Regions from separate parts of the Rhizobium sullae genome, predicted to be linked through region 3. Evidence: riboswitches for the same ligand, from Rfam matches in the RefSeq annotation. Region 3 holds a riboswitch; each other region holds the start of a gene.

Region 1 (10,125 bases), 160 kb from region 3:
GATCGAGCTCTTCGCTGTAGCGGCGAAGCGTATAGCTTTCGCTGAGCTGGCCGACCACGCGGCGCTCGATCAGATTGTTGAGCACGGCGAGCGCTTCGCTCTCCGTCTTGTCGAAGATCGCCGCCGCCTGCTTTGCGTTCATCTGCGGCTGCAGGAAATCGTTCCGGTAGCGGATGAAATCCTTCAGACCCTTGCCCTCGTCGTCAGTATCGACCGGGCTCGCGTAGATTTCCGGAACGTGCACGATGCCGGCATATTTGTCGGCGTCGTCGACCAGGATGACGCGCTGCCGCGAACCGATCGGGAAGGCCTTCTTGAATTCGTCGATCGTGATATTGGCCTTTGCCGTCTTCACGTCCGAGCGCATCAGTTTGTCGACCGTCAGATTGCGGATCCAGCCGACATCATGGGCGCTGCGGATGCTCTCGCCGCGAAGATGAAAGCGCCAGGTGGCGAAGGAGTAACCGAAGGTGCTCCGCACGACGAGCGACGAGGTGATGACGGCCGCCAGCACCAGCGCGGTGATCGGAAAGTCGCCGGTTATCTCGAGCGCCAGGAAGGTCATCGTCAGCGGCCCGCCGATGACGGCAACGGCGAGCGAACTCATACCGACCACGGCATAGATCACCGGCGTCAGCGTCGCGTGCGCGAAATAGGGTGCCGAATAGGCGAAAAGCTTGCCGAGCAGCGCTCCCATGAAGAGTGAGGCGAAGAAGAGGCCGCCCCTGAAGCCGGAACCGATCGAGACGGCCGAAGCGAAAGATTTCAGCAGGAAGAGGCCGATCAGGACCGTGACGGCGACATCGCGGTCGAGATTGAGATGCAAGGCGCCATGGCCCGCCGAAAGCACCTGAGGCGTAATCATCGCCAGAAGGCCGACGACGATGCCGCCGAGTGCCGGACGAAGCGGCGTCGGAACCGAACTTTTACGCGCCAGTTCCTCGATGAAGGCTACGCCCTGCATGATCAGGATACCGACGCCGGCGCAGAAGGCGCCAAGCAGCAGGGCAGGGATATAATCGGCCGGAACCACCGTGCCGAATTCACCGACGTCGATCATGAAGTCGCTTCCCGCCAGCAGGCGCGCGACGAGCGTCGAGACGAGCGCAGAAACGACGACCGGCGTCAGCGAAACGATCGTGTACGTTCCGATGATGAGTTCGAAAGCGTAGAAGGCGCCGGTCAGCGGCGCGTTGAAGGCGGCGGCGATCGCACCGGCTGCGCCGCAGCCGACAAGGACTCGCAGATCGGCGCGGCGAAGCTGCAGCTTCAGTCCGAGCTTGGAGGCGATGCCTGCCGCGAGCTGGACGTAGCCGGCCTCAAGGCCAACAGAGGCGCCGAAGCCGTTCGAAACCAGATTCTGGACAGCGACGATGATGCTGTCCGTCAGCGACAGTCGGCCGCCATGCAAAGCATTTGCTTCGATCGGGTCGACCATGGGCTTCTTGCGGGTTCGCGCGAGAATAAAAAACACAAGGCCGAGAAGAATCCCACCGCAGACTGGCGCGATCAGAAGCAGGAATTTGTCGTTTATCTGCGACCCACTCAGCCTCTCGATCTCGCTGATGCCGAAGATCAGGCGGTGCAGCTCGCGAGAGAGCAGGCTCATGCCGGTGACCGCAAGGCCCGACGTCACGCCGACGGCGATCCCGGCAAAGACCATGCCCATTTCGCTGCGGCGGGCAAGCGCGCGAATCCGCCCTGAATCAAGCAGGCGATAGAGCTGGTGGAGGCGCGGGAAATTCAATTTCGTGAGCATATGCAAAGAACTAGGTAACGGCCAACACCTTCAAGGGCGATTAGGGCACCTGCTCCCGAAATATGGCGAAAGGCCGGCGCGAACAGCACCGCGAACTTGAACCTGTTCTCCGCTGGTTCCGTTTGGCGTGCGTGATTGACTTCGACAGGCGGCTTGCCTAACGATGAACAATCTTACGGATGGTTCCGGAACGGCAGATGCCGTGCCGGATGAAAAGGGAATGTGAAGGGACGGACCCAAGCCGGGCGTCTTCATCACAGCCGACCCCGCGACTGTAGAGCGGTCAGGGTCTTCCATCCGGCGTTCGGGCCAATTCACGGCTGTTTCGCATGTCGCGGAGCGGGTGAAGCGGCAAGGCGCCGGAAAAGCCACTGGAAATGCATCGTGATCAGCCGGGGCAGGACGCCTCTATTTCTACGAATCGTCCGCCTTTTCACGAAGACGCAGCCGGGAAGGCGAGGAAGACCCGCTGGCACGACAGGGCGACCGCAATGGCCGCCCTGTCGTGCCAATACCCGCGAGCCAGGAGACCTGCCATGCGTGCCGGGCGAAGAGCCCATTCTGGGGCATTGTTCCCCGCTGCCAGCACGGAGGTTGTCATGGCTGAACGATGGAATTTTATGCCGTATTTTGCGGCTTCTTTGCGGGACACCGCACTTTCGACTTCCCTCATTCCTGTCCTCGGACTTGTCCCGGGAACCAGCACAGAAATCCAGTGCGCCCAAGTCCTTGGGAGCAGAAGATTCCCAAAAACGAAAAAGGTCATTCACGGCGGAGACGCGCCGTGGCTGGATTCCTGTGACAAGCACAGGAATGAGGGACGGAGAGGTGGTGTGGTGCTATCCCTTCCGGGGTTTGCATCCTGATGACCTCTCCTTCCCCCGGCACTGCCTTCGTCCTCGGCGGCGCGCGTTCCGGCAAATCCCGTTTCGCCGAGCGGCTGATCGCCGATAGCGACCTTGAGCGCCACTACGTCGCGACCGGCCGGGCGTGGGACGAAGAGATGCGTGCGCGCATCGAGCAGCATAAGGCCGATCGCGGTCCGCTCTGGACGACACACGAGGAGCCGCTGGATCTCCTCTCCCGTCTCTCCGCGATCGACCGCGAGGGTCGGGCGATCCTCGTCGATTGCCTGACGCTCTGGGTCACCAATTTGATGATGGAAGAGCGCGACATGGCGGCGGAATTCGCTGCCCTTGCGTCGTTTTTGCCAAAGGCCAAGGCGCGGCTCGTCATCGTTTCCAATGAAGTCGGCCTCGGCATCGTGCCGGAAAGCCGGATGGCGCGGGATTTCCGCGATCATGCCGGACGGCTGCACCAGATGATCGCGGCGGAAGCCGCGGACGTGTATTTCATCGCGGCCGGTCTGCCGCTGAAAATGAAGGGTTGAACCTATGAACCAGCAGAAGATCCCCGCAACGGTCATCACCGGCTTCCTTGGCGCCGGCAAGACGACGATGATCCGCAATCTGCTTTCCAATACCGGCGGCAAGAAGATCGCGCTGATCATCAACGAATTCGGCGATCTCGGCGTCGACGGCGACGTATTGAAGGGTTGCGGCGCGGAAAACTGCACCGAGGACGACATCATCGAGCTTACCAATGGCTGCATCTGCTGCACCGTTGCCGATGATTTCATCCCGACGATGACGAAGCTTTTGGAGCGCGCGCAGCGCCCGGACCACATCATCATCGAAACCTCCGGCCTTGCCCTGCCGCAGCCACTCGTTGCCGCCTTCAACTGGCCGGATATCCGCAGCGAGGTGACGGTCGATGGGGTCATCACCGTCGTCGACAGCGCGGCCGTCGCCGCCGGCCGTTTCGCCGATGACCACGATGCGGTGGATGCGCGCCGTGCCGACGACGCGTCGCTCGATCATGAAAGCCCGATAGAAGAACTCTTCGAGGATCAATTGACCTGCGCCGACCTCATCGTGCTCAACAAGACCGACCTCCTTGACGGCGAGGGGCTCGGCCGCGTGCGCCGCGAAGTAACCTCCCGCATTGCCCGCAAGCCGGCGATGATCGAGGCGAGAAACGGCGAGGTTCCCGCAAGCGTGCTGCTCGGCCTCGGAATCGGCACGGAAGGGGACATCGTCAACCGCAAATCCCATCACGAGCTGGAGCATGAGGACGGCACGCCGCACGACCATGACGAGTTCGACAGCTTCGTCGTCGAACTCGGTCCGATCACCGATCCGGCAGGCTTCGCCGAGAAGCTGAAAGGCGTGATTGCCAAGCACGACGTCCTGCGCCTGAAGGGCTTTGCCGATGTCGCGGGCAAGCCGATGCGTTTGCAGGTCCAGGCGGTCGGCAGTCGCATCGACCAGTATTTCGACCGCGCCTGGGCGCCAGGCGAAGCACGCGGCACGCGCCTTGTAGTGATCGGTCTGCATGAGATGGATCAGGGCACGGTCCGCAATGCCATCCAGGCACTCGTCTAAGGCTCGGCCATGCATCTGCTTCTTGCCCAGAAAGGAACGATCAGCGATGGCGAGGAGGCGATCGACCTCGGCCAATCGCCGGGCGATATCCTGTTCTTGTCCGCAGCGGACACGGAGCTTTCGGCGATCGCCGCGGCTCACGCACAAGGCGGCAGGCCTTTTTCGCTCCGGCTCGCCAGCCTTATGAGCCTCAAGCACCCGATGTCCGTCGATGCCTATATCGAGCGGACTGCGCGGCATGCCAAGCTGATCATCGTCCGGGCGCTTGGGGGCGCGAGCTATTTCCACTACGCGCTGGAGGCGCTGCACACCTGCGCTGCGCGGCATGACGCGCTGATCGCGGTGCTGCCCGGGGATTCCAAGCCGGATGCGGGATTGGCGCCTTTTTCGAATGTGCCGCTCGATGATCTGAATGCGCTCTGGTCCTATCTGGTCGAAGGCGGCGACGGGAATTCGCGGGGCTTTCTCGATTATGCCGCGGCGATGCTTGCCGGTGACGGGAAGCCGGGCGCGGCAGCGCCGTTGATGAAGGCCGGCATCTGGTGGCCGGGCAGAGGTGTGATTGGGATTGAGGAGTGGAAGGCCGCCGCAGCCTCCATCTTCTCTCCAGCGGGGAGAAGATGCCCTTCAGGGCAAATGAGGGGCGTGAGCGACGCAAGGAGCGAACAGGGCCGCGAAGGTGATGCTGGCGATTGCCGTGCTTCCCCTTCATCCGACCCTTCGGGCCACCTTCTCCCCCTTGGGGGGAAGGGAAGTTCCGGCGAACTCCCGACCGTCGCCATCAGCTTCTACCGCGCCCTCGTCCAGAGCGGTGAAACGGCCCCCATCGAAGCGCTCATCGAAGCGCTGGCGGCGGAAGGCCTGCGTCCTCTGCCCGTCTTCGCCTATAGCCTCAAGGACCCGGTATCGACCGGCATTCTCGAACGCATCTTAACAGAAGCGCCGCCTGACGTGGTGATCAACACGACCGGCTTTGCCGTCTCCGCGCCCGGCGCCGATCGCGCGGCAACGGTCCTAGAATCCAACGGCGCCGTCGTTCTCCAGGCGATTTTCTCCGCTTCGTCCAAGGAAGCATGGGCCTTGTCGTCCCAAGGTCTTTCCGCCCGCGATCTCGGCATGAACGTTGCGCTGCCCGAGGTCGATGGCCGCGTGCTGGCGCGCGCCGTTTCGTTCAAATCCGCCGCCCGTTACGACGCGGCCGTTGAAGCCAATATCGTCGCCAGCGAGCCGGATGCCGATCGTATGCGTTACACGGCGAAACTCGCCGCCAACTGGGCGTGTCTGCGAAGCAGGCAAGTTGCGGACCGCCGCATCGCGTTGGTGCTTGCGAATTATCCGAACCGCGACGGGCGCCTCGGCAACGGCGTCGGTCTCGATACGCCGGCCAGCACCATCGAGGTGCTGGAGGCGATGCGGGATGCGGGTTACACGGTTTCCTATTTCCCGGCCGATGGCGATGCGCTGATGCGGCACCTCGCCGACGGGCCGACCAACTCCGGACGCGATGGAAGGGTGATCCGCGAGACGCTTTCATTGAGCGGATACAAATTGTTCCTCGCGTCTCTTCCGAAAAAGGTTCAGGACGAAGTTACCGCCCGCTGGGGCGATCCGGCATCCGATCCGTATTTCACGGATGGCGGTTTCGCCCTGCCTTTCACGCGTTTCGGTAATGTCCTCATCGGCATTCAGCCTGCACGCGGCTACAACATCGACCCGAAGGAAAGCTACCATTCGCCGGACCTCGTGCCGCCGCATGGCTATCTTGCCTTTTATGCCTTTCTCCGTGAGGAGTTCGGCGCTGATGCCGTGATCCATATGGGCAAGCACGGCAATCTGGAATGGTTGCCGGGAAAGGCGCTGGCGCTGTCTGCGGAATGCTATCCCGAGGCAATCCTCGGCCCGCTCCCGCATCTCTATCCCTTCATCGTCAACGATCCGGGCGAGGGCACACAGGCCAAGCGCCGCGCGAGCGCCGTCATTATCGACCACCTGACGCCGCCGCTGACGCGGGCCGAAAGCTACGGTCCTCTCAAGGACCTGGAAGCGCTGGTCGACGAATATTACGAAGCCTCCGGCAGCGATCCGCGACGAATCCGGCTGCTCAGCAAGCAGATCCTCGATCTCGTCGCCGACATCGGCCTCGACCAGGATGCCGGGATCGCTAAGGGCGAGACCGAGGATGAGGCGCTGAAGAAGCTCGACGCCTATCTCTGCGACCTCAAGGAAATGCAGATCCGCGACGGCCTGCACATCTTCGGCGTCGCGCCGGAAGGCCGGTTGCTGATTGATCTCACGGTGGCACTGGCGCGCGTCCCGCGTGGTTTGGGCGAGGGCGGAGATCAGAGTTTGCAGCGGGCGATTGCGGCGGATGCGTTTGCAGCGGAGGGGGATAAGCCCCACGCTCCACATTTCGATCCACTAGACTGCGATATGTCGGCGCCCTGGCTCGGTCCGCGGCCATCGCAGTTGGCAGAGACTTCCAACACCCCCTGGCGCACCAGCGGCGACACTGTCGAGCGCATCGAACTGCTTGCCGCAAAGCTGGTTTCCGGCGAACTTCCATGCCCGCTGGACTGGGCCGCCACGCGCGCGGTGCTCTCCGAGATCGAAAACCGCCTGAAGCCCTCGATCCTAGCTTGCGGCAAGGCCGAAATCGCGGGCTTTCTGCGCGGTCTCGACGGCCGGTTCGTCGCGCCAGGCCCCTCCGGCGCGCCGACGCGCGGCCGGCCAGATGTGCTGCCGACGGGACGGAACTTTTATTCGGTCGACAGCCGCGCCGTCCCCACGCCTGCGGCCTACGAACTCGGCAAGAAATCGGCCGAATTGCTCGTTCGCCGCTACGCTCAGGATCACGGCGAATGGCCGGTCTCCTTCGGTCTGACGGCCTGGGGAACCTCGAATATGCGCACCGGCGGAGACGATATCGCCCAGGCGCTGGCGCTGATCGGCGTCAAGCCGCTCTGGGACATGACCTCGCGGCGCGTCACCGGCTACGAGATCATTCCGCCGGCGCTGCTGCGGCGCCCACGGGTCGACGTGACGCTGCGCGTCTCCGGCTTCTTCCGCGATGCCTTTCCGGAACAGATCGCCTTGTTCGACCGGGCAATCCGCGCCGTCGGCGCGCTGGATGAAGATGCCGCCGACAACCCGATTGCCGCTCGCATGCGCGGCGAGGCTGCGCGGCTCGCCGCAGCCGGGCTCGACGAGGCATCCGCGCAGAAGCGCGCCGGGTACCGCATCTTCGGCTCCAAACCCGGCGCCTATGGCGCGGGCCTGCAGGCGCTGATCGACGAAAAGGGCTGGGAGCGTCGCGCCGACCTGGCGGAAGCCTATCTCGTCTGGGGCAGCTACGCCTATGGCGCGGCAGACGAAGGCAAGGCCGAACGCGGTGTCTTCGAGGAGCGCCTGCGCTCCATCCAGGCCGTGGTGCAGAATCAGGACAACCGCGAGCACGACCTGCTCGACAGCGACGACTACTACCAGTTCGAAGGCGGCATGGCGGCGGCCGCAGAGCAATTGGGTGGGACGCGTCCCGCGATCTACCACAACGATCACTCGCGGCCGGAAAAGCCGGTGATCCGCTCGCTGGAAGAGGAGATCGGCCGCGTCGTGCGCGGGCGTGCCGTCAATCCGAAGTGGATCGATGGCGTTATGCGCCATGGCTACAAGGGCGCCTTCGAGATCGTCGCGACCGTCGATTACCTCTTTGCCTTCGCGGCAACGACGGGGGTCGTCGGAGACCATCATTTCGAAGCCGTCTACCAGGCCTTCGTCGCCGATCCGAAAGTCCGCGATTTCATGGCGGAAAAGAACCCGGCGGCTTTAAGGGAAATGAAGGAGCGGCTGCTCGAAGCGATCGAGCGCAGGCTCTGGACGCCGCGCAGCAATTCGGCGCGCTTCGATCTCGCGCCGTCACGTCACGCAGAAACGGTATAAACCAGGGAAGAACAATGAGCGAAGAACCAGTGGAACCCGGCCAGAAGGACGATGCACGTCACGCCGAAAAGATGGCTAGAAAGAAGGCCGCGCGCGACAAGATCATGGCGACGAAGACGGACGAGAAGGGTCTGATCATCGTCCACACTGGAAAGGGCAAGGGCAAATCGTCCGCGGCCTTCGGCATGATCTTCCGCCATATCGCCCACCGCAAGCCGTCGGCCGTCGTGCAGTTCATCAAGGGCGCGATGTGGACCGGCGAGCGCGACCTGATCGAGAAGCATTTCTCCGACGTCTGCCAGTTCCACACAATGGGCGAGGGCTTCACCTGGGAAACACAGGACCGCGCCCGCGATATGGCCGCCGCCGCTGCTGCCTGGGAAAAGGCGAAGGAGTTGATCCGCGACGAGCGCAACTCCATGGTGCTGCTCGATGAGATCAACATCGCGCTCCGCTACGACTATCTCGACGTGAACGAGGTCATCGCATTTCTCAAGGCCGAAAAACCCCACATGACGCACGTCGTGCTGACCGGCCGGAACGCCAAGGACGAGTTGATCGAGATCGCCGACCTTGTCACGGAGATGGAACTGATCAAGCATCCGTTCCGCTCCGGCATCAAGGGACAGCCCGGCGTGGAGTTCTGACGGCGGGTCAATGACCCGGCAGGTAATCGACGGTCATAGCCAGGCTCCACAGGCGAAGGGGGTTCGTCGGATCGGACAGGAGCTTGATCGTGAACGCAATGCAGACCGTCACAAGCAGCGGCTTGATGAGCCTGGCGCCGGTGCGCATCGCAAGCCGTGAGCCAACCTGGGCGCCGAGGAACTGGCAGACACCCATCATGAGCCCGATCGTCCAGAGCGTTGCGCCGAAGGAGGCGAAGACGATGAGTGCGCCGATGTTCGAGCCGAGGTTCAGAAGCTTGGTATGCGCCGTTGCCTTCAGCATGCCGAAGCCTGCAAGCGTCACGAAGGACAGCATGAAGAAGGAGCCCGTGCCGGGGCCGAAAACGCCGTCGTAGAAGCCGATCAGCGGCACGAAGGTCATGCCGAAGACGAAGGGGGTGATACGGCGGTGCTTATCGAGGTCGTTGAGGTTCGGCTTGAAGGCGAAATAGAGCGCGATCGCGATAAGCAGCACCGGCATGATGGCGCGCAGGACATCGCCGGGCACGATCGTCGCAAAAGCCGCGCCGAGCGCTCCGCCCATCGCCGCCATCATGGCCATCGGCAGTTGTTTGCGAAGGTTCACATGGCCTTTCCGCGCATAGGCGATGGTGGCGGATGCTGCTCCGAAAACGGATTGCACCTTATTCGTGCCGAGTGCCTGGAGCGGTGGAATCCCGGCGATCAGCATCGCCGGGACGGTGATGAGCCCGCCGCCGCCCGCGATGGCATCAACGAAGCCGGCGAAGAAGCCAGCGAGGCAAAGGAGAAGAAGCAGATGGGGAGCGATATCGGACAAGGCGAACTCGAAGGCGCGATTGAAGTCCGCGCCATGTTGCATTTCCGGTCTCCGGCTGCAATGGCTGGCAGGATACGCATGCAGTCTTTCAAAACGGGCTAATGACCGAAATCACGTTCGATATTTCACGCCGCCACGTCCTCGGCCTCGGTTGCGAGCGCGGCACGCCGGCCGATGAGGTCATGGCGCTTGCGGCCGAGGCGTTGCGGCTGGCCGGTCTGGCGCCCGGTGAACTCGCCGCCATCGCGTCGATCGACGGCCGGGCCGGGGAACCTGCTATTCTTGAAGCCGCCAGACACCTCAGCTTGCCGATGCTGTTTTTCAGCGCCGCACGCCTTGAGGAGGAGACGCCACGCCTTAAGAATCCATCCGATATTGTCTTTGCCCGCATCGGCTGCCACGGCGTTGCTGAATCCGCTGCGCTTGCTGCTGCCGGCCAGGTGGCGGAGCTCGCGGTGCCCAAGATCAAATCCGCGCATGCAACCGCGGCGATCGCCCGCATGCGGTTGCAGAAAGAAT
Region 2 (10,125 bases), on a different replicon from region 3:
ATTCTCGTCCGTCCGCATCCGGAAAAGGACGGAAAATATCAGATCGCTTTCGGCCATCGGCGGGCGCGCGCCGCCAAGGAGCTTGGACGGCCGGTGCGCGCCGTCGTCAAGAAGCTTGCCGATCGCGACCATGTGATTGCCCAGGGTCAAGAAAACTCCGCACGCGCGGATCTCTCCTTTATCGAGCGTACGATGTTTGCCGACAAACTCGACAAGCTCGGCTTCGATCGGGAGACGATCATGGCAGCACTCAGCGCCGACAAGACGACGATCTCCAAGATGCTGTCCGTCACCCGGCGTATCCCTGAAGGAGTTCTTTCGGCCATCGGAGCAGCACGCGCAACCGGCCGCGACCGTTGGCACGATCTTTCGGTGAAATTCGAAGAAGAGAACGCCACTGAGCGGGCGACGCTGTTCATCGAGACACCGGCCTTCGAAGCCGCCGAGCCGGATGCCCGCTTCGAGATGCTCGTCGCTTTCTTCAGCAAGAAGCCGGCCTCAACTGCCCAGACCACAATGCCCACCTCGGCAGTGAGCCAGTGGCAGCTGAGAGATGGCTCCGTAAAGGCGAAGATCAAGGACGACGGAAAACAATTCACTATCGCGCTGAGGGCAGGGAAGGCATCGGCCTTCGGCACCTATATCGCGGACAACCTGGATCGTCTCTACGAGGCGTTCGAGAACAGCAGGAATATCGGAAAGAACGGAGATCAATAGCAAAAGAAAAGGCCCCCGAACGTTGCCGTAGCGGAAGCCCTCTCTGATCTAGACACCCAGAGAATCACATTTCCGCGCAACATAGTCAAGAGTCTCCGGCACCTATTTTCGGTGAGCTGATATCTTTTGCCTTGAAGAAGGCGAAGAAAATGGAAAGCGGAAGTGTGACGACGCCTTTTGGGCGGCGGCCGATGACACTTGGCATGCTCGCAAGTCAAGTCAACAGCCAAAAAATCGAGGCAGGCGCCTCAACCGATAAATGGAAAATCTATCGCGCGCTTTGTGAAGCCAAGCCCCTGCTCGATATATCCGACAGGGCCCTTACGGTATTGAACGCGCTTTTGAGCTTCTACCCAAAAAGCGAGCTTGCTGCGGGTGAAAATCTCGTCGTGTTCCCCTCCAACGCGCAGCTTTCGCTCCGCTGCCACGGGATGGCCGAGCAGACGATCCGCCGGCATATGGCGGCACTCGTCGCTGCCGGTCTCGTGATCCGCAAGGACAGTCCCAACGGAAAGCGCTACGCTCGCAAGACCCGCAATGGCGAGATCAACGACGCTTACGGATTCTCGCTCGCGCCCCTGCTTGCCCGCGCCGCAGAAATCGAACGCCTGGCAGCAAAAGTCGCCGCCGACCGTCTCTACGTCCAAACACTCAAGGAACGGCTCACGCTCACCCGCCGCGACATCTCAAAGCTTGTCCACGCAGCGATCAGCGAAGAGCTTCCGGGAGACTGGCAAGCGTTCAACGGCCGCTTTCACGATATCCTGAACCAATTACCCCGTGCCGCGGCCCCCCATGCGATTGCATCCACCTTGCATCTTCTGGAAACGTTGCGGGATGAAATCCTCAAGCGACTGGAATTGCAGATTAAAACTCAAACTTTGAGCGGCAATGACTCACAAAATGAGCGGCACATACAGATAACAGAATCTGAATCTAATCTTGATTCTGAAGCTTCTGTCGAAACAAACGTCCCTGAGTTGACCGCAGTAAACTCGCCGTTGGCCAACTCCGTAAACGTCAGCGGCACTGAACTCACCCGCTACGCAACAGGAACCAACGCGGCATCCACGATATTTCCACTCTCCCTCGTCCTGCAGGCATGCCCGGAGGTGCGCAATTACGGTCCTGCCGGAACTGTCGGATCCTGGCAGGACCTCATTGCCGCGGGAACTGTCGTCAGCTCAATGTTGCAGATCAGTCCTTCAGCCTACAAGAGCGCCTACCGCGTCATGGGCCCGCAAATAGCGTCGGCCGTTCTCGCCTGTATTTTGGAACGGGCTGGGACGATCAATTCAGCCGGGGGCTACTTACGCGACCTTACACGGCGTGCCCAACGTGGCGAGTTTGCGATCGGATCGATGTTATTGGCCCTGGCAAGGGCAAGGGAACATGATGCCCCGCACTGAGTTGACTGCAGTAAACTCGCCACTAGCCAGCCCCCGAAACATTAACGGTACAGCATTCCTAGGCCACCCGCCACGAACCGGCCGATTGTCAAACCCCGGCAAGACATCGTTGTCTGGAGGAACTATGGCCGGTTCAATGGAACAGATCAGCCCCCCGACATACGCGGACGCTTGCTGTGTCATGGGTTTTTTGTGACTCACATCGCGTGCGTACCGCGAGCGCTCAAGATCGGATCGAGGTTAGTGGCTTTGGTAAGCAAGGAACCCTCAGGACGCGCATCACCGGTTCAATGCCGCGATATGCTACCTTACGCGGCCTGTAAACGACCCATCTGCAGTGACTGAAAGGAAGAGGGAGATTATTTCCGTTAGACGTCGAATGGTCTATGATAACAAACTGTTAGAGATCCGATAAATTTGATCTGACCTCCCAGAAATCATGTCATCATGATAGAGAAACAGGGGCTTTTGGTCAAGGAAAGGTCTCGTTGAATTGCGGAGAACCGCAAAACAGCAACGTGTCGACACGCTTCCGGCAAAACCTGAGAGGGGACGCGGCAGCACTAGCCTGGCGAGTGCCCCGAGTCTTCCGGCTCGTTGCCATAAATCGACCCAACGGCTTCTCTTCGCGCGGCCACTACTCGCTGATGTCTGATTTGAAGTCAGACGTTCCTAACCGACAAAATACTGAATGTGATGCCGGCCGTGCACCGCGGACTTTTCAATGCGAGCCCGAACTCCGAATACATCGCGAACAAGCGTCTCAGTGAGAACCGTCTCGGGCGGACCCACGGCGACCACACGACCACCCTGCAGGACGGCCAGGCTGTCGCAGAACATTGCCGCCAGATTGAGATCATGCAATGCGATGACGCTTGTGACCGGCAGTCTCGTGACGAGATCCAGCAGCTCCAACTGATGCTGGATATCGAGATGATTGGTCGGTTCGTCGAGTAGCAGTTCCGTCGGCGTTTGCGCAAGCGCGCGAGCGATGTGCGTGCGCTGGCGCTCGCCACCTGACAGCGTCCGCCATAGCTGTGTGGCCTTGCTGGTCATGCCGACCTGTCCCAGTGCAGCATTGACGGCGGCCTCGTCCCTCGCATCCCACGGGGAGAGGGCCCCCCGATGCGGCGTTCGCCCTAAGCGGACAGCATCCTTCACCGTGATTTCCGCATCGGTTGTCGCTTGCTGTTCGACCAGCGCGAGACGCCGAGCAATCTCGGGACGCGCCATCGTGCTGATATCGCTCTCGCCAAGTTTGATCACGCCGCTTTTGACCTGCCGCAGCCGGCAGATGAGACGCAACAGGCTTGACTTGCCTGAGCCATTGGGCCCGAGCAGACCAAGCGTCTTGCCTGCCGCGACATTAAGGCTCACACCGTCGACGATCATTGTGTCGCCGGCGGACCAGCAGACATTCTGGATCGATATGCTCATACCGGCCTCCTTGCCTTGTAGAGGATGAAGGCGAAGGCAGGAGCACCGAAAAGCGCAGTGACTACGCCGATCGGAAGCACCTGCTGCGGGATGATCGTGCGCGAGACGATATCGGCAAGCACCATGAAGATCGCGCCGATCAACGCTGTTGCCGGCAGTATCCGCCGGTGCGCGGGGCCGACCAGAAACCGGGCCGCGTGCGGAATGACGAGGCCGACGAAGCCGATTGAGCCGACGATGCTGACAACGGCAGCGGTCATCACGGCCGTCAGCCCAACGAGGATGAGGCGCACGCGATTGACCGGAATGCCGAGCGCTGCGGCAGAATCCGTTCCGAAAGTGAAAGCGTCGAGCGCACGCGCATGAAACATGCAGATGAGAAAGCCGCCGCCGGCGACGGGGGCCACGAGAAAAACGTCCGGCCAGCGCACGCCGCCGAGACTGCCGAGCAGCCAGAACATCACACCCCTTGCCTGCTCGGCGTTGGCCGAGGTCGTGACAATGTAGGATGTCAGCGCATTGAAGAGCTGCGAACCGGCTACACCTGCCAGGATGATCCGATCGGTGCCGCCTCCTGCGCCTGCGGCCAAAAGGGAGACGAGACTGAAGGCTGCCACTGCACCTAGAAAGGCACCGGCCGAAAGCGTCAGTACGCCTGAGCCGAGGTTGAGGATCATAACGGCGACCGCGCCGGTCGAGGCACCCGCCGAAATGCCAAGCACATAAGGTTCGGCAAGCGGATTGCGGAGCAGGGCCTGCAGAATGGCGCCCGTTACGGCAAGAGCCGCGCCGGAACTTGCAGCGACCAGGGCACGGCTCAGTCGATAGTCCCAGATGACACCTTCATGAACCGGCTTGATCGCGAAGGAGGCACCGAAGATGCGATTGGCAATCGCTTCCGCAATCGTCTGCAACGGAATGACGATTTCGCCGATCGACACGGCGAGGCTTATCGCCAGCATCAGAGCAGCTAGCGATAGCAGGAACAAGGCGGCAAAGCCGCCCCGCCCGTTGCGTTGCATGGCGCCGGTGGTCACTGAACCAGTCCAAACTGCCGAATGGCTTCCGCGAGCGTCTCGATCCCGTCGACAAGGCGGATCGACGGGCTCATTGCTTGCGAGTCCATCACGACGAGGTGCTTTCTTTCAACGGCGTCGATCTTGCTTGCGACAGGATCGGTTTTAAGAAACTCCAGCTTGACGGCCGGATCGTCGGCGGCATAGCGGCGCCGATCCATGCCGGCGATCACGATGATCGCAGGATCGAGGCCTGCGACTGTTTCCCAGCCGACCAACGGCCATTCCTCGTTGGTGGTGATCACATTCTTCGCCCCAAGGGCTTGCATAATATAGGCCGGCGCTCCGTTGCGGCCGGCCATGAAGGCTTCGCCGTTGATTTCTTTGCTGGAGAACCAGAAGATGACGGGAATGTCCTTAACCTTGACACGGGCAACGGAGGCGATCGCTTTTGCCTCGCGTTCCTTCAGCCTTGCGATCAGCGCCTCGCCGCGGTCCTGAACGTTAAAGATCGCGGCCAGCTCGGCGATCTCCCGATAGATCACCTCCGTCTTCAGCATCTCCTTGCGGACGCCATCGCCGCCGGTGGCATTGTCCTTGGCCGCGCAATCGGCCGGCGCGACATAGCTGTTGATTCCAACCTTCGAGAACTGGTCGTAGGTTCCGACGGAACCGTTCGGGCCGACATGCCACTCGAACTCGGCAGTAACAAGTTCAGGATCGGTTTCGACCACCGACTCAAAGCTCGGATCATTGTCGGCAAGACGCTTGATCTTGTTGTTTTCGGCTTCGAACGGCTTCAGCACGGGGCTGAACCAGACCGCCGTGCCGGTGATGCGATCCGCAAGGCCGAGCGATAACAGGATTTCGGTCATCGCTTGCCCGACCGATACCACTCTCTCCGGTGCTTTCTCAAAAGTGACGGATCGTCCGCAATTTGTAATCGTCAAAGGGTAGGCGGTGGGCGCGGCGAAAGCGGACGCAGAAATACCGCAGACCGCCAGTGCCGCGAAAGCGAAGTGCAGTAGATATCGCCGAAAGTCTAAATTGTTTGACATGGAAATGCTCACGAAGAATTGGGGAGGCGTCGGCGCGGTGCCGCGATCGCTCCGATGCTGATGGGAAACGCGTAGGTGTTCACCGGCCATGTCGGCGGGCGTGCCGCCGGAATGACTGGTGTCCGTCTTAGCGATTGCGTTGTATTGAAAAGAGCGATCCGTTCCGTCTTGTGCGGAAGGGCCTGCGCCTGATGGCGGCGTCAAAAGAAATCATCTCGTCTCCTGTTCCGGGCAACCCCGCCCGTTCAATTGGATCTCTCTTTGACGGCAGGTCTCCTGGCTCGCGGATATGCGCCGGACCATCTGCCTTCCCGTGGGAACGAGCCCACAGTGGCATGGCGCTTGGCGCCACGAGGATGATCGGCAATCCGCTTACAGTTGCGGGGGCAGCCACGGTCTTGGTCCCTTCTGGGTCGTCCGCACCGTGTTCCCTATTAATCCCCTTGGAGTCTTCCTCGGGGAACCGTCCCGCTCAGTTATGCCGAGCGCGACGGCCGCGTCAAGCTGCGCCAAGGCAAAAGCGATTAATGGACGGCGCCCGATCCGCCGACGGCGACGACGCTGAATGGCTGACCCTCAACCGGAATGGCTCGAACCTTTTTCATGGTCGCAATATCGATGATCCGGACGAGGCTATGGCGAGGATCAGTGATAGCGATCTGATCGCCAGCTACCGCAAGCCTGGGGCGCGGATCGCGCCAGTGCCCATCCTTGCTGTATGGCTCGGTAACGCTTGTCGATGTCGTGATTTCGCCGCTCAGGATGTCGACGAGATGCAGTTGCCCGTCTTCGGTCAACACATAGGCGTTCTTAACCCGCGCAGGATCGAGCGCGAAATCGATGCGCCGGGTCGGCAGGTCTACTAGGCGGTAGGGTTCGGTGCTGTCTGGATCGATCAGCACAATCTTGTCCTCGCCATAGTTGCCCAGGAAGAATTGCATCGCCTTGCTGCCAAGCAAGGTCGTCACTTTTCCCTTCGGCAGCTTGTCGCCATATTCCAGCATCTTAAGTTGCACGGTCTGCTCTTTGCCGGGACGCGCAATCAGGACACCTTCCTCGCAGCCGAAGGCAACGAGCTTTGCGGAGAAGGCTTCTCCGTGCAGCGCCGTGCAGGGTGCGACGTCGCCGACCTGTGCACCGCTTTCACCCAGAACACGCAATCCCAGCCGTGGCGGCAGTTCATCCGCTTTGGTTTCCTGGGTGGTATCCGGAACCGAGACGAGCATATTCCGCCCCATGGGCACGGCGACACCATGGTGAGGTGCCGTCGCGTCTATGAGCTTTTCGGACGGCTTGCCTTCGAGGATGCCTTCTTCGGAAACGAGCTTGGCTTTGCCTTCGCGGTCGTAGAACAATACCACGTCGTCGCCACGCATGACGGCGTGAACCGGCCGTTTTCCGTCGAGTGCGGTTGGCAGCAGCGCAGCTTCGGACGTTTCCAGATCGCGATGCTCGCCATGATCAGAAAGCGCCACACCGGATTTGATCATTTCGACGGTATCGGCCTCCGATTGGATGGCGAAGATGGTCTGGCCAGAACTGCTGGCTGCAAGTGCCGCATAGCCCTTCAACCGAAACTCGCCGATCTGTTCTCCTGTCATGAGGTCGAATGACCGCGCTATGGGAGCCGTATGATCGGCGACGAACAGGCGCCACGTCTGCTTTTCCTCTTCAGCAAAAGCCGGGTTCATCAGGATACTTGCTACTGCAAACCCTCCGGCCATCGTCAATCTGGGCATCATGGAAAATCTCCGTTGATATGTAATAACATTACGTCAATAGGGATATTTTGAAAACGTGTCCAGCCTCCGAAGCTGAAATCAGGAAGCTCCTGAAGCCAGACGGTCCGATGCGGTTCTCAAATGAACTCATCAACGCATTCAAATGAGCGAATGCGGTTGAGATGGCATCCAACAATGACTATCTGGTGCCAGCTTCAAGCGGACTCTCCAAGCAACAAAAAGGTATATTCCGGCATGATCCCAGGTTTCCTCGTCACCCATTCCGGTGGCTTCCATGCCGACGAACTAATGTCCAGCGTCATCCTGACCCGGCTCTTTCCGCAGGCCCGTCTCATCCGCAGCAGGGCGCCGGAATGGGTCACGCCCGGCGTGGACCGCATCATCTACGATGTGGGCGGCGCGTATGACGCAGCAGCGCAGATCTTCGACCACCATCAGCGTGGCGCGCCGGTGCGCGAGGACGGCCGACCGTATAGTTCGTTCGGATTGATCTGGAAGCATTATGGCCGTGACTATCTTAATGCCTCGGGCCTTCCCGAAGCGCATATCGAGACCATACATGCCTCTTTCGATGCCAGCTTCGTGCTGCCGGTCGATCTGGTGGACAATGGCGCGGTTAGTCCATCCGTTGCGGGACCACTGGCAGGGTTGACGCTGCCCGCGTTGCTGGAAACCTTGAAACCCGTTTTCGATGAGACAGACCCGGAGGCGGAAGACCGCGGATTCCACTCCGCGCTGGCCATCGCCCGGAGTTTCGTGGAGGCAAGGATAGCCCAAAGTGCTGCAAAATTGCGGGCAGAGGCGCTTGTCCATCAGGCAATCGAGAATACGGGCCAAGGACGCATTCTGGAACTTCCAATGGGAATGCCCTTCCGTCCCGCGATCATGAAGGCAGGCGCCGATCACCTGCTGTTTGTCGTTCACCCGCGCGAAAAGGATTGGTGCCTGACGGGCATCCGACGCGAGGACGAAGGCTTTGAGCTGCGCGCAAATCTGCCTGCAGCCTGGGCTGGGCTGACGAACGGTGATCTGGAGGCGGCTTGCGGCGTCGATGGTGCGAGTTTTTGCCATAACGGCCGCTTCATCGCCGCCGCCAAGACCCGTGAGGCCGCACTCGCCATGGCGGAGTTGGCGGTAAAGGACGCTACCTCCATCGGGCAGAAATCGATAGTCGTCTAAAGCGGAGCCGTTTTAGTCGCTTGGACGCCCGGAAAGCGATGGGTAAGATTGGCGGTCCGATCATTGTCGGTGTATGCTATGTTTCGACCACCGTGGGCAATCGCCCCATGCGCTGCAAGAGCCCATCGCACTTAGACGGAGTTCAAGATTGGCCGTTGCTTTCACCAAGGAAGAGAGTTTCGAAACGGCTTCGGAAACCCTCTTGCCAGACCGTCCGATTTCACCGCATCCGAACCTTGTTACGGAAGCGGGGTTGAGGGCTCTTGAGTTGCAGCTTCAACAAGCTCGCGAGGCCTACGATGGCGCAAGCACGATCGAAGACGTGAATGAACGGCGACGGCAATCAGCCAACCCATTGCGTGATCTGCGCTACTTTTCGGAAAGAGTTCGCACGGCTCAACTTGTCCCCGACCCGGCTTCAACAGATACGGTTGCCTTTGGGAGCACGGTGACCTTCAGCCGTGACGACGGGCGCGTCCAGACCTATCGCATCGTGGGAGAGGACGAAGCGGATCCCAAGGCCGGATCGATGTCTTTCGTATCGCCGGTCGCAGGGACACTCAGGGGCAAAGCGGTTGGGGATATCGTCAGCGTGGGCGATCAAGAACTCGAGATCATTGCGATTTCTTAGAGCGCACATCTCGCCGCTGCGAACGCGACGGCTCTGCAAGCGTTTCTCGAACAGCTTCTGGCCATATGAGATGTCGGGCATCGATCATTCTCTCGTCGCGGAGGCATGCTCGCGTACCTTCTCCAGTCGGCCCAAGGTCGACATTCGATTGGTTGGTGTGCCATGCAATCAGCCAAGGTTGACATGCCACCGGCATTGGAACGCTGGCCGCAGAGAAGTCGTGCTGCCTTGCAATATGCTGCCAGCGAAGCCGTGCTTCTTGGAAGTTTGACGTTCCCGTACTGAGCGGGGCTTCAACGAGAAATTCGAGGAACACGACCTGATGGGGATGTCGCTTATCGCCGCGACGACACCTGGCTATCTGCGTCGCTGGTCGGCCCGGCTTGAAACCGGTTCTGTGCCGGATGATCTGCCAAGCCGGAATTTCGAATTGGGAAGGCCAGCGGCATCGCTTTCCGGATCGGCCGCGGTTGGATCTTGTTCGCGCAGGCACGTGAGGCGATCGCAGCAGATGAAAGGGGGCAATGGGATGAGCTTTCCCTGCTGCACGATCCGTGTCTAGCATTCCAAGAAACGCGATGGTTGCGTCCGAAACCATACAATCCTGAAAAACCAACGGCCTCAGCATACATCATGGCCGCTCATTCGGCTCGTCCGGTCGTGCGGCCTTGGGTCAAGGTAAATTCCACCGCTTCGCCGGGCGCCGTTTGACGGCCGCCGGTGAAAATCATCTTGGATCTGGCCTCAGTGAGAAATCAGTGAGGATAGCCCGCTGGTTTTTGAGTATCTTCTGCTCGGCCTGCGGCAGCGAAAACCAGTTCGCCCTGTCCACTTCCGGAAACGACCTCATGGTTCCCGATCTTGGTGGCCATTCGATGTGGAATGCGTTGCTGGTGATTGTTTTCACATCGATGCAGACGTCGGCCTCGACCGCCC
Region 3 (10,125 bases):
CGACGAACAGGCGCTTTTCTTCCATCGTTACCCCCGCCCCGGCAAACTTGAAATTCAGGCGATCAAGCCGCTCGGCAACCAGCGCGACCTGGCACTGGCCTATTCGCCCGGCGTTGCCGCGCCCTGCCTTGCGATCCGCGACAATCCGGAAACGGCTGCCGATTACACCTCGCGCGCCAATCTTGTTGCCGTCATCTCCAACGGCACGGCCGTTCTCGGCCTCGGCAATATCGGCCCGCTCGCCTCCAAGCCCGTCATGGAAGGCAAGGCCGTCCTCTTCAAGAAATTCGCCGGCATCGACGTCTTCGACATCGAAATCGATGCCTTGAGGGTCGATCAGATGGTCTCCACCGTCGCCTCGCTCGAGCCGACCTTCGGCGGCATCAATCTCGAGGACATCAAGGCACCCGAATGCTTTGAGGTCGAGCGCCAGCTCCGCGAGAAGATGAAGATCCCGGTCTTCCACGACGACCAGCATGGCACGGCTATCATCGTCGCAGCTGCGATCCTGAACGGACTGGAACTCGCCGGCAAGAAGATCAAGGACGTGAAGATTGTCGCCTCCGGCGCGGGTGCCGCTGCGCTCGCCTGCCTCAATCTGCTGGTCGAGCTCGGCGCCAAGCGCGAAAATATCTGGGTCCACGATATCGAAGGCCTCGTCTATGAAGGCCGCACCGAACTGATGGACGAATGGAAGGCTGTCTACGCACAGAAGAGCGAGATGCGCACGCTCGCCGACAATATCGGCGGCGCCGATGTCTTCCTCGGTCTTTCGGCCGCGGGTGTCCTGAAGCCCGACCTGCTATCACAGATGGCGGACAAGCCGCTCATCATGGCGCTCGCCAATCCGACCCCTGAAATCATGCCTGACCTGGCGCGCGCCGCCCGCCCGGACGCAATGATCTGCACCGGCCGTTCGGACTTCCCGAACCAGGTGAACAACGTCCTCTGCTTCCCCTACATCTTCCGTGGCGCGCTCGATTGCGGCGCCACGGCCATCAACGAAGAAATGAAGCTTGCTGCGGTCAAGGCCATCGCGGGGCTTGCCCGCGAGGAAGTGTCGGACGTCGCCGCCCGCGCCTATTCCGGCGAGACGCCCATCTTCGGTCCGAATTACCTCATTCCCTCACCCTTCGATCCCCGTCTCATCCTGCGCATCGCCCCGGCTGTCGCCAAAGCCGCCGCCGAGACGGGCGTGGCATCCCGGCCGATTGCGGATTTCGACGCTTATCTCGATCAGTTGAACCGCTTCGTCTGGCGCTCGGGCTTCGTCATGAAGCCGATCTTCACCAGCGCCAAGCTTTCCGAGAAGAAACGCGTCATCTTCGCGGAAGGAGAAGACGAGCGCGTCCTGCGCGCGGCTCAGGTTCTGCTGGAGGAAAAGACCGGCGAGCCGATTCTGATCGGCCGCCCCTCGGTTATCGAGGCACGTCTGAAGCGCTTCGGCATCCGCATTCGCCCGAATGTCGATTTCGCCGTCGTGAACCCTGAAGACGATCCGCGTTACCGTGACTATGTCGACGACTACTTCGCTCTCGTCGGCCGCGCCGGCATCAACCCGGAGGCCGCCCGCACGATCGTGCGCACCAACAACACCGTTATCGGCGCCTTGTCGGTGAAGCGCGGCGAGGCCGATGCCCTCATCTGCGGCGTGGAGGGCCGTTTCGATCGCCACCTGAAGGACGTCGGCCAAATCATTGGCAAGCGAAAGGGCGTCTGCACCTTCGCCGGTCTCAGCCTGCTGATCACCCAGAAAGGCCCCGTTTTCTTCGCCGATACCTTCGTCAACTACAACCCGACGCATGAGGAAATCGCCGAGATCGCCGTTCTCGCGGCCGAGGAGATCCGCCGCTTCGGCATAACGCCGAAGGCCGCGTTGATCTGCCATTCGAATTTCGGCTCCCGGAACTCCGAGAGCGCCCGCAAGATGCGTGATGCCCTGCAGCTCGTGCGCAAACGCGCCCCGGAGCTGGAGGTCGATGGCGAAATGCAAGCCGGCTCGGCGCTGTCGGAATTGCTGCGCAAGCGTGCCATGCCGGATAGCTCGCTTACCGGCGAAGCCAACCTTTTGCTCTTCCCGAATCTCGATGCCGCCAACATTTCGCTCGGCCTCGTCCGCACGATGATGGACGCGCTCCATGTCGGCCCAATTCTGCTGGGAACGGCACAACCTGCGCACATCCTGTCAACTTCGGTCACCTCACGCGGTGTAGTCAACATGGCGGCGCTTGCCGTCGCCGAGGCTTCGCAGCCGGCGTAAGTTGTCGCAAAATGGGAAAATGCGCTAGAATTCCGTCGCCAGCTTGTTAACGGAAGCAGGCTAGAAAGTCATGATGCGGTAAATGTCACGCCGCTCTGGCCTCACTTTGCTCCGGGATGATGCCGTGAACCGCCGAAACCTGACCCTTGCGATCTTGCTTGCCCTGGCTGCACCCGCTGCCGCGCAGACGAATGCGATCTGCGACGACCTGCGCGGCCGCGTTGCCGATCTGCCGCATGTCATCGGCAATGGTCCCGAAGTCCGCCAGTATGCAAGCGCCATTGCCGAGCAGAATCTCGAGCTGCGCAAAGTCCGCAATGATCTGCGCGGCTACGGCTGCTCCGTGGACAGCATGGTGGTGATCGGCGGCGAGAATGCGGATTATTGCAGCGAGTTGCAGCAGTCCGAAGCACGCATGGTCGGCAACATCCGATACCTGCAGGAGCGGCGCAACGAACTGCGCAACCAGGGTGGTGCCGATTATCGCGTGCGCCACGAGCTGATGGCGGCGCTCGAAGACAACGGCTGCAATGACGAGTTCGACTATGCGCCGGCCCCAGAGGCCTATGCGCTGGCCCCAAGCCCCGAAGAACAGGCGATGCGCAGCGATACTTTCATCCCGCTTGGGGATGGCGAACAGGGCGGAATGCAATATGGCGTGCCGCGCGGCGAGCTCATGTCGCATGTCAGCACGATGTGCGTGCGCACCTGCGACGGCGGCTTTTTCCCGATCACCACGAATGCAACATCGATCGATTTCAACCGCGACGCAGCGACGTGTTCGAAAATGTGCCCGGGTATCGAGACGGAGCTCTTCTATCAAGACACCTCGAATACCGAAGCCGCAAACATGATTTCGGCTTCGACCGGCGCGCCTTACAGCGCGATGCCGAATGCCTTTGCCTACAAGAACCGCGCCCCCGGCGAAAAGTCCTCCTGCGCCTGCAATCTCTCGGCCTATTACGAGAACATGCGCAAGAACCAAGCGATCAGCGAACCGCCGCCGAGGGGCTCAATCACCGATATCAAGACGAAGCTGCCATCGAGCGCCACCTCCACGTCTGCCCCACAGCCGCAGGTGCCGGACCGCCCCTATGACCCGGCGAACAGCAAAGTCCGCCAGGTCGGTCCGCAGTTCCTCGCCGGCGATCAGGGCGCGATCGATCTCAAGAAACCCGCAACGCCCGGGCCGCAGCCGCAGCAGAACTGACGCGGCGTTACTGGCTTCCCCAGCGGTCCGAGAAGACCAGTTCTTCGAGCGGCAAGCGCTGGCGCCAGCCTTTCACCGCCAGTTCCGGCGCGGTGTAAAGCTGATCGACATAGCCGACGCAAAGCCAGGCGACGATCTCGATCCGTTCCGGAATGCCAAGCAGATCGCGAATATCCGCATCATGGAAGATACTGACCCAGCCGACCCCGATGCCTTCGGCCCGGGCGGCAAGCCACAGGTTCTGCACGGCGCAGACGGTCGAATAGACATCCGTGCGCGGATTGTGGGTGCGGCCGATGACCACTGGCCCTGCCCTGTCCGGATCGCAGGTGACGCAGATGCTGAGCGGCGCCTTGCGGATGCCTTCGAGCTTCAGGCTGCGGTAGACATCCCGCCGCTCCCCTTCAAACATCTCGGCCGCTTCCTGATCGGCGCGCGAAAAAGCCTGCCACGCGGCCTGGCGTATCTCCGGATCGCGGATCACGACGAAAGTCCAGGGCTGCATGAAACCGACCGACGGTGCGGCATGCGCCGCCCCCAGCAGCCGCGACACCAGATCATCAGGCAGAGGATCGGGCAGGAACTGGTCGCGCACGTCACGGCGCGTTTCGATGGCTCTGTAGACTGCGGCCCGGTCGTGTTCGGAAAACTCACCGGCCGGTACAAGGGCATGGGCGAAAGGATCAGGTTGCATCGTTAAATCCCCAACAATGCTTGAGCACCCGCGCCGCAGCGCAAGGAGCGTCAAAAACCTCGCCGCCGTCCGCGCGGTTCGGTCTATCTTGCCAGGCCGGTCTTCTGACTCGGCGTCACCCGCTTGCCACGGCCTTCCCGGCAGAAGCCAGTGGCCATTGTTGCGGCAAACGTCAGCCTCACAGCGTTGGGCACGTTCCGGTCTTTCACCGGATTCCCGATTCTCCTGCTTGATGCAGGCACCTGACGGCAATCTCTATGTCCTGAATTGCCGCTGCGTTCAAGCTGCCGGGAAATATCGCACATAGGCGAATTCGTCACCATCCGGTGACCAGCAAGGTACATTGATCGTGCCCTGCCCGCCAAAGAGCTCGAACAGCGTCGTCAGGTTGCCGCCGTCCATATCCATCAGCCGCAGCCGTACATCGAGATCGCGCGGATGATCGAAGACGTTCGGATCATAAGAAAGGAGCAGCACCTTGTCGTTCTTTGGCGAAGGATGCGCAAACCAGCTGCCGTAATTGTCATGCGTCACCTGCTCAAGACCCGTCCCATCCGGATGGATGCGCCAGATCTGCATGAGCCCGGTACGGCTGGAGTTGAAGTAGATCCATTTCCCGTCAGCCGAATAGTCCGGCCCGTCGTTGCGCCCCTCGCCATGCGTCAGCCGCTTCTCGGGGCCGCCATCGACGGAGATTGTATAGATGTCGAATTCATCGTTGCGGATGCCGCAATAGGCTAGGTCCTTCCCGTCCGGCGACCACCCGTGCCAATAGGAAGGCAAATTCTCGGTGATCAGCCGCAGCGTCCCGCCGGCCGCCGGCAGGATATAGATCGCCGACTTGCCGAATTCCGTCTTGTCGGAAATGACGATTTGCGCCCCGTCGGGCGAAATGCCGTGATCGTTGTTGCATGCGGTCGCAAAGTCCGTATCGACCTGCTCAAGCCCGCCGATGCCATCCGGCCGCAGCCGGTAAAGCAACCCGTCGCCGTTCAACAGCAGATATCCGCCGTCCGGCGCGAAGTTCGGCGCCTCGATCAGTTTCTCCGTCTGAAAGACAATCCGGCTTTCGCCGGTACGGATATTGTAGGTCTCGACCGAACTGCGCATTCATCCTCCCGGATTCTCTCGTTACCGGTCGCGGAACCGGTTGGTAATCGGATAGCGGCGATCGCGCCCGAAGTTCTTCTTGGTGATCTTCACGCCCGGCGCCGATTGGCGGCGCTTGTATTCGGCGAGATAGAGCAGATGCTCGACGCGATGGACGGTCGCCACGTCATGCCCCCGCGCGACGATCTCCTCGACCGCCATCTCCTTCTCGACGAGGCATTCGAGGATGTCGTCCAGCACCGGATAAGGCGGCAATGAATCCTGGTCCGTCTGGTCCGGACGAAGCTCGGCCGACGGCGCCTTGTCGATGATGTTCTGCGGGATCACAACGCCGGATGGTCCCAGCGCATCCGGTGGCACGTGGCTGTTGCGCCAGCGCGCCAGCGCATAGACCTGCATCTTGTAGAGGTCCTTGATTGGATTGAAGCCGCCGTTCATGTCGCCGTAGAGCGTCGCATAGCCGACCGACATTTCCGACTTATTGCCGGTCGTGACGACCATGGAGCCAAACTTGTTGGAAATCGCCATCAAGATCGTGCCGCGCGCCCGACTCTGCAGGTTCTCCTCGGTAATGCCGCTGTCGGTTCCTTCGAACAGCTGCGACAGCGCCGAGGTGAAGCCTTTCACCGGCTCCTCGATCGGCACGATATCGTAGCGGCATCCGAGCGCCTTGGCGCATTCGGCCGCATCCTTCAGCGAACCGGAAGACGTATATCGGTACGGCAGCATCACGGTTCGCACGCGTTCCTCGCCGAGCGCATCGACGGCGATTGCCGCGCAGATCGCCGAGTCGATGCCACCGGAGAGACCGAGGACGACATTCTTGAAGCCGCTCTTGTTCACATAGTCGCGGAAGCCAAGCACGCAGGCGCGATAGTCGGCCTCGTCGAGTTCGGGAATACGCGACATCGGGCCTTCGGCGCAGCGCCAGCCGTCTTCGCCGCGCTTCCAGGTCGTTACAGCCAGCGCCGTTTCGAACTGGCTCATCTGGAAGGCAAGCGTCCTGTCGCCATTGAAGGCGAAGCTGGCGCCATCGAAGACGAGTTCGTCCTGGCCGCCGAGCTGATTGGCGAAGATCAGCGGCAAGCCGGTTTCGATCACCTGCTTCAACGCCACCTGATGGCGCACGTCGACCTTGCCGCGATAGTAAGGCGAGCCGTTCGGAACGAGCAGGATTTCGGCACCACTTTCGGCGAGCGTCTCGCAGACGCCGAGATCGTTCCAGATCTCCTCGCAGATCGGCACCCCAAGACGCACGCCGCGGAAATTCACCGGCCCCGGCATCGATCCTTCGGAAAAGACGCGCTTCTCGTCAAACTCGCCGTAGTTCGGCAGGTCGATCTTGTCGCGCAGCACCAGGATCTTGCCGCCGTCAAGAACCGCGACGGAATTATGCCGCCCCGTCTTTCCCTGCCGCGGGAAGCCGACGATCACGCCGGGTCCGCCGTCCGCGGTATCGGCGGCGAGGTCCTCGACCGCTTTGAGGCAGGCCCTCAGGAACGCCGGTTTCAGCACGAGGTCTTCCGGCGGATAGCCGGAAATGAAGAGCTCCGTCAGAAGCAGCAGATGCGCGCCCTGGCGGGCCGCATCGGTGCGTGCCTCGCGGGCTTTTGCAAGGTTTCCGGCGACATCGCCGACGGTCGGGTTCAACTGGGCAACGGCAATCCGGAGCGTATTCAAAGGAGCGTTTTCCTGTGTCATGTCATCCATTTAGCGCGTGCGGCCCGCCGCTTCAATTGCCCGCGCCATGAAAAGCCGCGGGGTCTGCCGGCCGAAAAATTCAAACCACAGGGAAAAGCCGAGAAACCGGGAGGGTTCATCTAGCGTTCATGACAGGCGTGTGAAACTTCAGTGAAATTTTTATGACATCGGAGCATGCCGTTGATCGCGTTGATAATGAAGTCCGCACCGGCCAGAAAAGCAGCACTACTTTCCGCCGGTTCCGGGTCGAGCATACAGTCCCCGGCAGCGCGCGCGGCAATCGGCATTCTAATTTCGTTTTCTCTCGCTTTACTCAGCGTTGGCGCCGTCGAGTGGATTGCGCGCGGTACGCTTGCCGATGTCGGCGAGTTTCTCACATCGACGGTTAGGCCCGGCATGACGACGGTCACCATGCTCACGATCGTGATGCTGACCCTCGATGCCGCATTTGGACGGCGCTACCAGACGGCGTTCATCCTGATACCGCTTTTTCTGATCCCGGCCTTTGTCTCCAATCAGAAGCAGCGCTTTCTCTCCGACCCCTTCTATCCGTCCGACGTGCTCTATACCCGTCAGATCATGGAACTGCTGCCGGTCATGGTGCGCGACAGGCCGTGGACGGCCGCGGCTCTCCTTGTCGGCATCGTACTTTTCGCCATAGGCATCGTTTTCGCCTGGCGTTATGCCTGGCAGAACTTCCCGAAGCTCTCCCGCCAGGCGCGTCTGCGCCACCTCTGCCTCGGGCTTCCGGTGATTGCGGCCTTCGCCTCGCTGATGGACTATTCGCAATATTCCTACATCCGCGACCGGCTGCAGGTGGTGCCGATGATGTGGGACCAGAAGGAGAACTACCGCAGCAACGGCTTCATACTGGCCTTCCTCTTCAATATTCCGATGGCCGATGTCGCGGCACCCGCTGGTCTCAACGCCGATGCACTCGACGCGATCCCCTCGCGCAACTACGGCTATCTGACAGGCCCGGAGGAAAAGCCGGACATCATCATGCTGATGAGCGAGTCCTTTTGGGATCCGACACGGCTCAAGAACCTCTCCTTCAGCGCCGATCCCATGCCGAATGTCCGCGCCGCGCAGTCCGGCCACGTCTTCTCGCCGGAATTCGGCGGCATGACCGCCAATGTCGAATTTGAGGCGCTGACCGGCTTCTCGAACGCCTTCCTGCCTTACGGCAGCATTCCTTACCAGCAATATGTCCGCAGCAACGTGCCTTCGCTTGCCACCTTCTTCCGCGGCGAAGGCTATACCGCCCGCGCCCTGCACCCCTTCAGCGGCTGGTTCTGGAACCGCAATCAGGTCTACAAGGATTTCGGTTTCGAAGAGTTCCGGACCGAAGAAACGATGCCGCCGATGGAAAAGCGCGGCATCTTCGCCTCCGACGACTCCCTAATGAAGGAGATCATGCGCGAGGGCGACGGTCTCGATAATCCGTTTTTTTTCTTCGCCGTCACCTTGCAGGGACATGGGCCTTACGAGCCCTACCGTTATGCCAGGAATACGATCGGCATCCGCGGCAACCTCCCGGAAGCCGACCGCGCGACGCTTGCGACCTATACGCAGGGCATAAAGGAGGCCGACGACAGCCTGAAGAGGCTGATGGACTGGGCCTCGAAGCGCGAGCGCGAAACGATCATCGTCCTTTGGGGCGACCATCTGCCGCCGCTCGGCAACGTCTACATGAGCACAGGCTACATGCCAGACCAGGTCGCAACCCGCAGGGCACCGCTCGATGTGATGAAGCGCGAGCACGAAACGCCGCTTGTCATCTGGTCGAACAAGAAAGGCGTGAAGCAGAATGTCGGCACGATCAGCCCGTCGCTGATCTCCTACAATCTCCTCAAGTTCGCCGGTTTCGAGCATCCCTTCTACACCGGCTTCCTCGGCCGCGTGCAGAAGAAATACGACATCATCGACCGCTACCAGCTGGCAACGCGCGACAACAAGGCGACGGCGGACTGGGCGCGCGACCGGAAAAAGCTCGATCCTCTTGTGCGCGACTACGGCTACCTGCAGCACGATATCATGTTCGGCAAGGCACGCACTCTGGAGCGATTCTTCCCGCAGCACGACCTGCTCGGCAAAGGGTCCTAAGACATTAACCCGCATTGCAATTGGCGTTGGCGCGGAATATTGGCTCCGAAGCGGTCACCTATCGGAGCCAATCATGCATAGTATCTCGAACTTCGTTCATCTGCATTTCGACAAGCCGGCCGAGGAACTTGGCGACATTGAAAAGCGCGTCCTCAGGAGGACGCACGAACGCAAGGTCATCTCGACTGATGTTAACGCCGCCTTCTCTGCGAAGGCATCTTTCGGGGAGCGCGTCGCTGACGGCATCGCAAGGGTTGGTGGCTCCTGGTCCTTCATCATCACTTTCCTCGTTTTTCTTGTAGTTTGGGCGGCGGTTAACACGATCGTCCTCGCGACGGGCGCCTTCGACCCCTACCCCTTCGTCTTCCTGAACCTGATTCTCTCCATGCTCGCCGCCATCCAGGCGCCAATCATCATGATGTCGCAGAACCGGCAGGCAGAGCGCGACCGCTTCGAAGCAGCCAAGGATTACGAAGTGAATCTCAAGGCCGAACTCGAGGTTCTGTCGCTGCACCAGAAAATCGACATGCACGTCGTGACCGAGCTCGCTGCACTGCGCGAGGAGGTCGGTCGCCTGAACGCTTCGCTGGCAGCGAAAGGGGCTTAAACGCCCTTGGCGTATTGCGGTGCGCCGTCCTTGATCTCATAGAAATCGCCCTTGTCGGCGCAGTAGATGTGGTAGCCGAAGGAAAGCCCGCTCGGTTGATCGAAAGCGCCAGCCATGATGGACACTCCCGGCGATCCCTTTCGCTGCCAGAAGAGCGCCGAGCCGCAATTTGCACAGAAGCCGCGTTCGGCGGCCTCACTTGACTGGTACCACCGGACCGAATTCTCGCCTTCGATCGTCAGGCCGTCCAGGGAGACATCCGAAGACGCAAAATAGAGCCCTGTCTGCCGCCGGCACTGCGAACAATGACAGCCGACCACCGGACCCGGCTTGCTCGTGCTTCGAAACCTCACCGCTCCGCAAGCGCAGCCGCCCGTATATTCCTTCGTCATGCGATCTCCGTCCTTAATTTACGGAGAAATTGGAGGCTGTCCGAG

What was found. A riboswitch is a leader RNA that binds a small molecule or an ion and turns the genes downstream of it on or off. The one in region 3 is predicted to bind cobalamin.
Region 1: it holds a riboswitch for cobalamin, as region 3 does, so the genes downstream of both, cobU (bifunctional adenosylcobinamide kinase/adenosylcobinamide-phosphate guanylyltransferase) here and bluB (5,6-dimethylbenzimidazole synthase) in region 3, are expected to answer to the same signal.
Region 2: it holds a riboswitch for cobalamin, as region 3 does, so the genes downstream of both, N2599_RS20580 (ABC transporter substrate-binding protein) here and bluB (5,6-dimethylbenzimidazole synthase) in region 3, are expected to answer to the same signal.

Annotation. Positions count from the first base shown of each region.
Region 1 is NZ_CP104143.1:1,319,426-1,329,550, forward strand. It holds gene N2599_RS06655 (chloride channel protein) at 1-1,759, opposite strand, end outside; cobalamin riboswitch at 1,923-2,312, shown strand; gene cobU (bifunctional adenosylcobinamide kinase/adenosylcobinamide-phosphate guanylyltransferase) at 2,625-3,149, shown strand; gene cobW (cobalamin biosynthesis protein CobW) at 3,154-4,203, shown strand; gene cobN (cobaltochelatase subunit CobN) at 4,213-8,139, shown strand; gene cobO (cob(I)yrinic acid a,c-diamide adenosyltransferase) at 8,154-8,786, shown strand; gene N2599_RS06680 (TSUP family transporter) at 8,794-9,606, opposite strand; gene N2599_RS06685 (cobalamin biosynthesis protein) at 9,708-10,125, shown strand, end outside.
Region 2 is NZ_CP104144.1:1,597-11,721, forward strand. It holds gene repB (plasmid partitioning protein RepB) at 1-717, shown strand, start outside; gene repC (plasmid replication protein RepC) at 867-2,126, shown strand; gene N2599_RS20570 (ABC transporter ATP-binding protein) at 2,799-3,563, opposite strand; gene N2599_RS20575 (FecCD family ABC transporter permease) at 3,560-4,585, opposite strand; gene N2599_RS20580 (ABC transporter substrate-binding protein) at 4,597-5,637, opposite strand; cobalamin riboswitch at 5,887-6,120, opposite strand; gene N2599_RS20585 (metallochaperone AztD) at 6,162-7,379, opposite strand; gene N2599_RS20590 (MYG1 family protein) at 7,614-8,558, shown strand; gene greA (transcription elongation factor GreA) at 8,707-9,189, shown strand; gene N2599_RS20600 (NUDIX hydrolase) at 9,917-10,125, opposite strand, start outside.
Region 3 is NZ_CP104143.1:1,475,085-1,485,209, reverse strand. It holds gene N2599_RS07495 (NADP-dependent malic enzyme) at 1-2,260, shown strand, start outside; gene N2599_RS07490 (DUF2865 domain-containing protein) at 2,385-3,470, shown strand; gene bluB (5,6-dimethylbenzimidazole synthase) at 3,478-4,164, opposite strand; cobalamin riboswitch at 4,242-4,425, opposite strand; gene N2599_RS07480 (TolB family protein) at 4,444-5,274, opposite strand; gene N2599_RS07475 (NAD+ synthase) at 5,296-6,975, opposite strand; gene N2599_RS07470 (LTA synthase family protein) at 7,156-9,081, shown strand; gene N2599_RS07465 (DUF1003 domain-containing protein) at 9,155-9,688, shown strand; gene N2599_RS07460 (GFA family protein) at 9,685-10,080, opposite strand.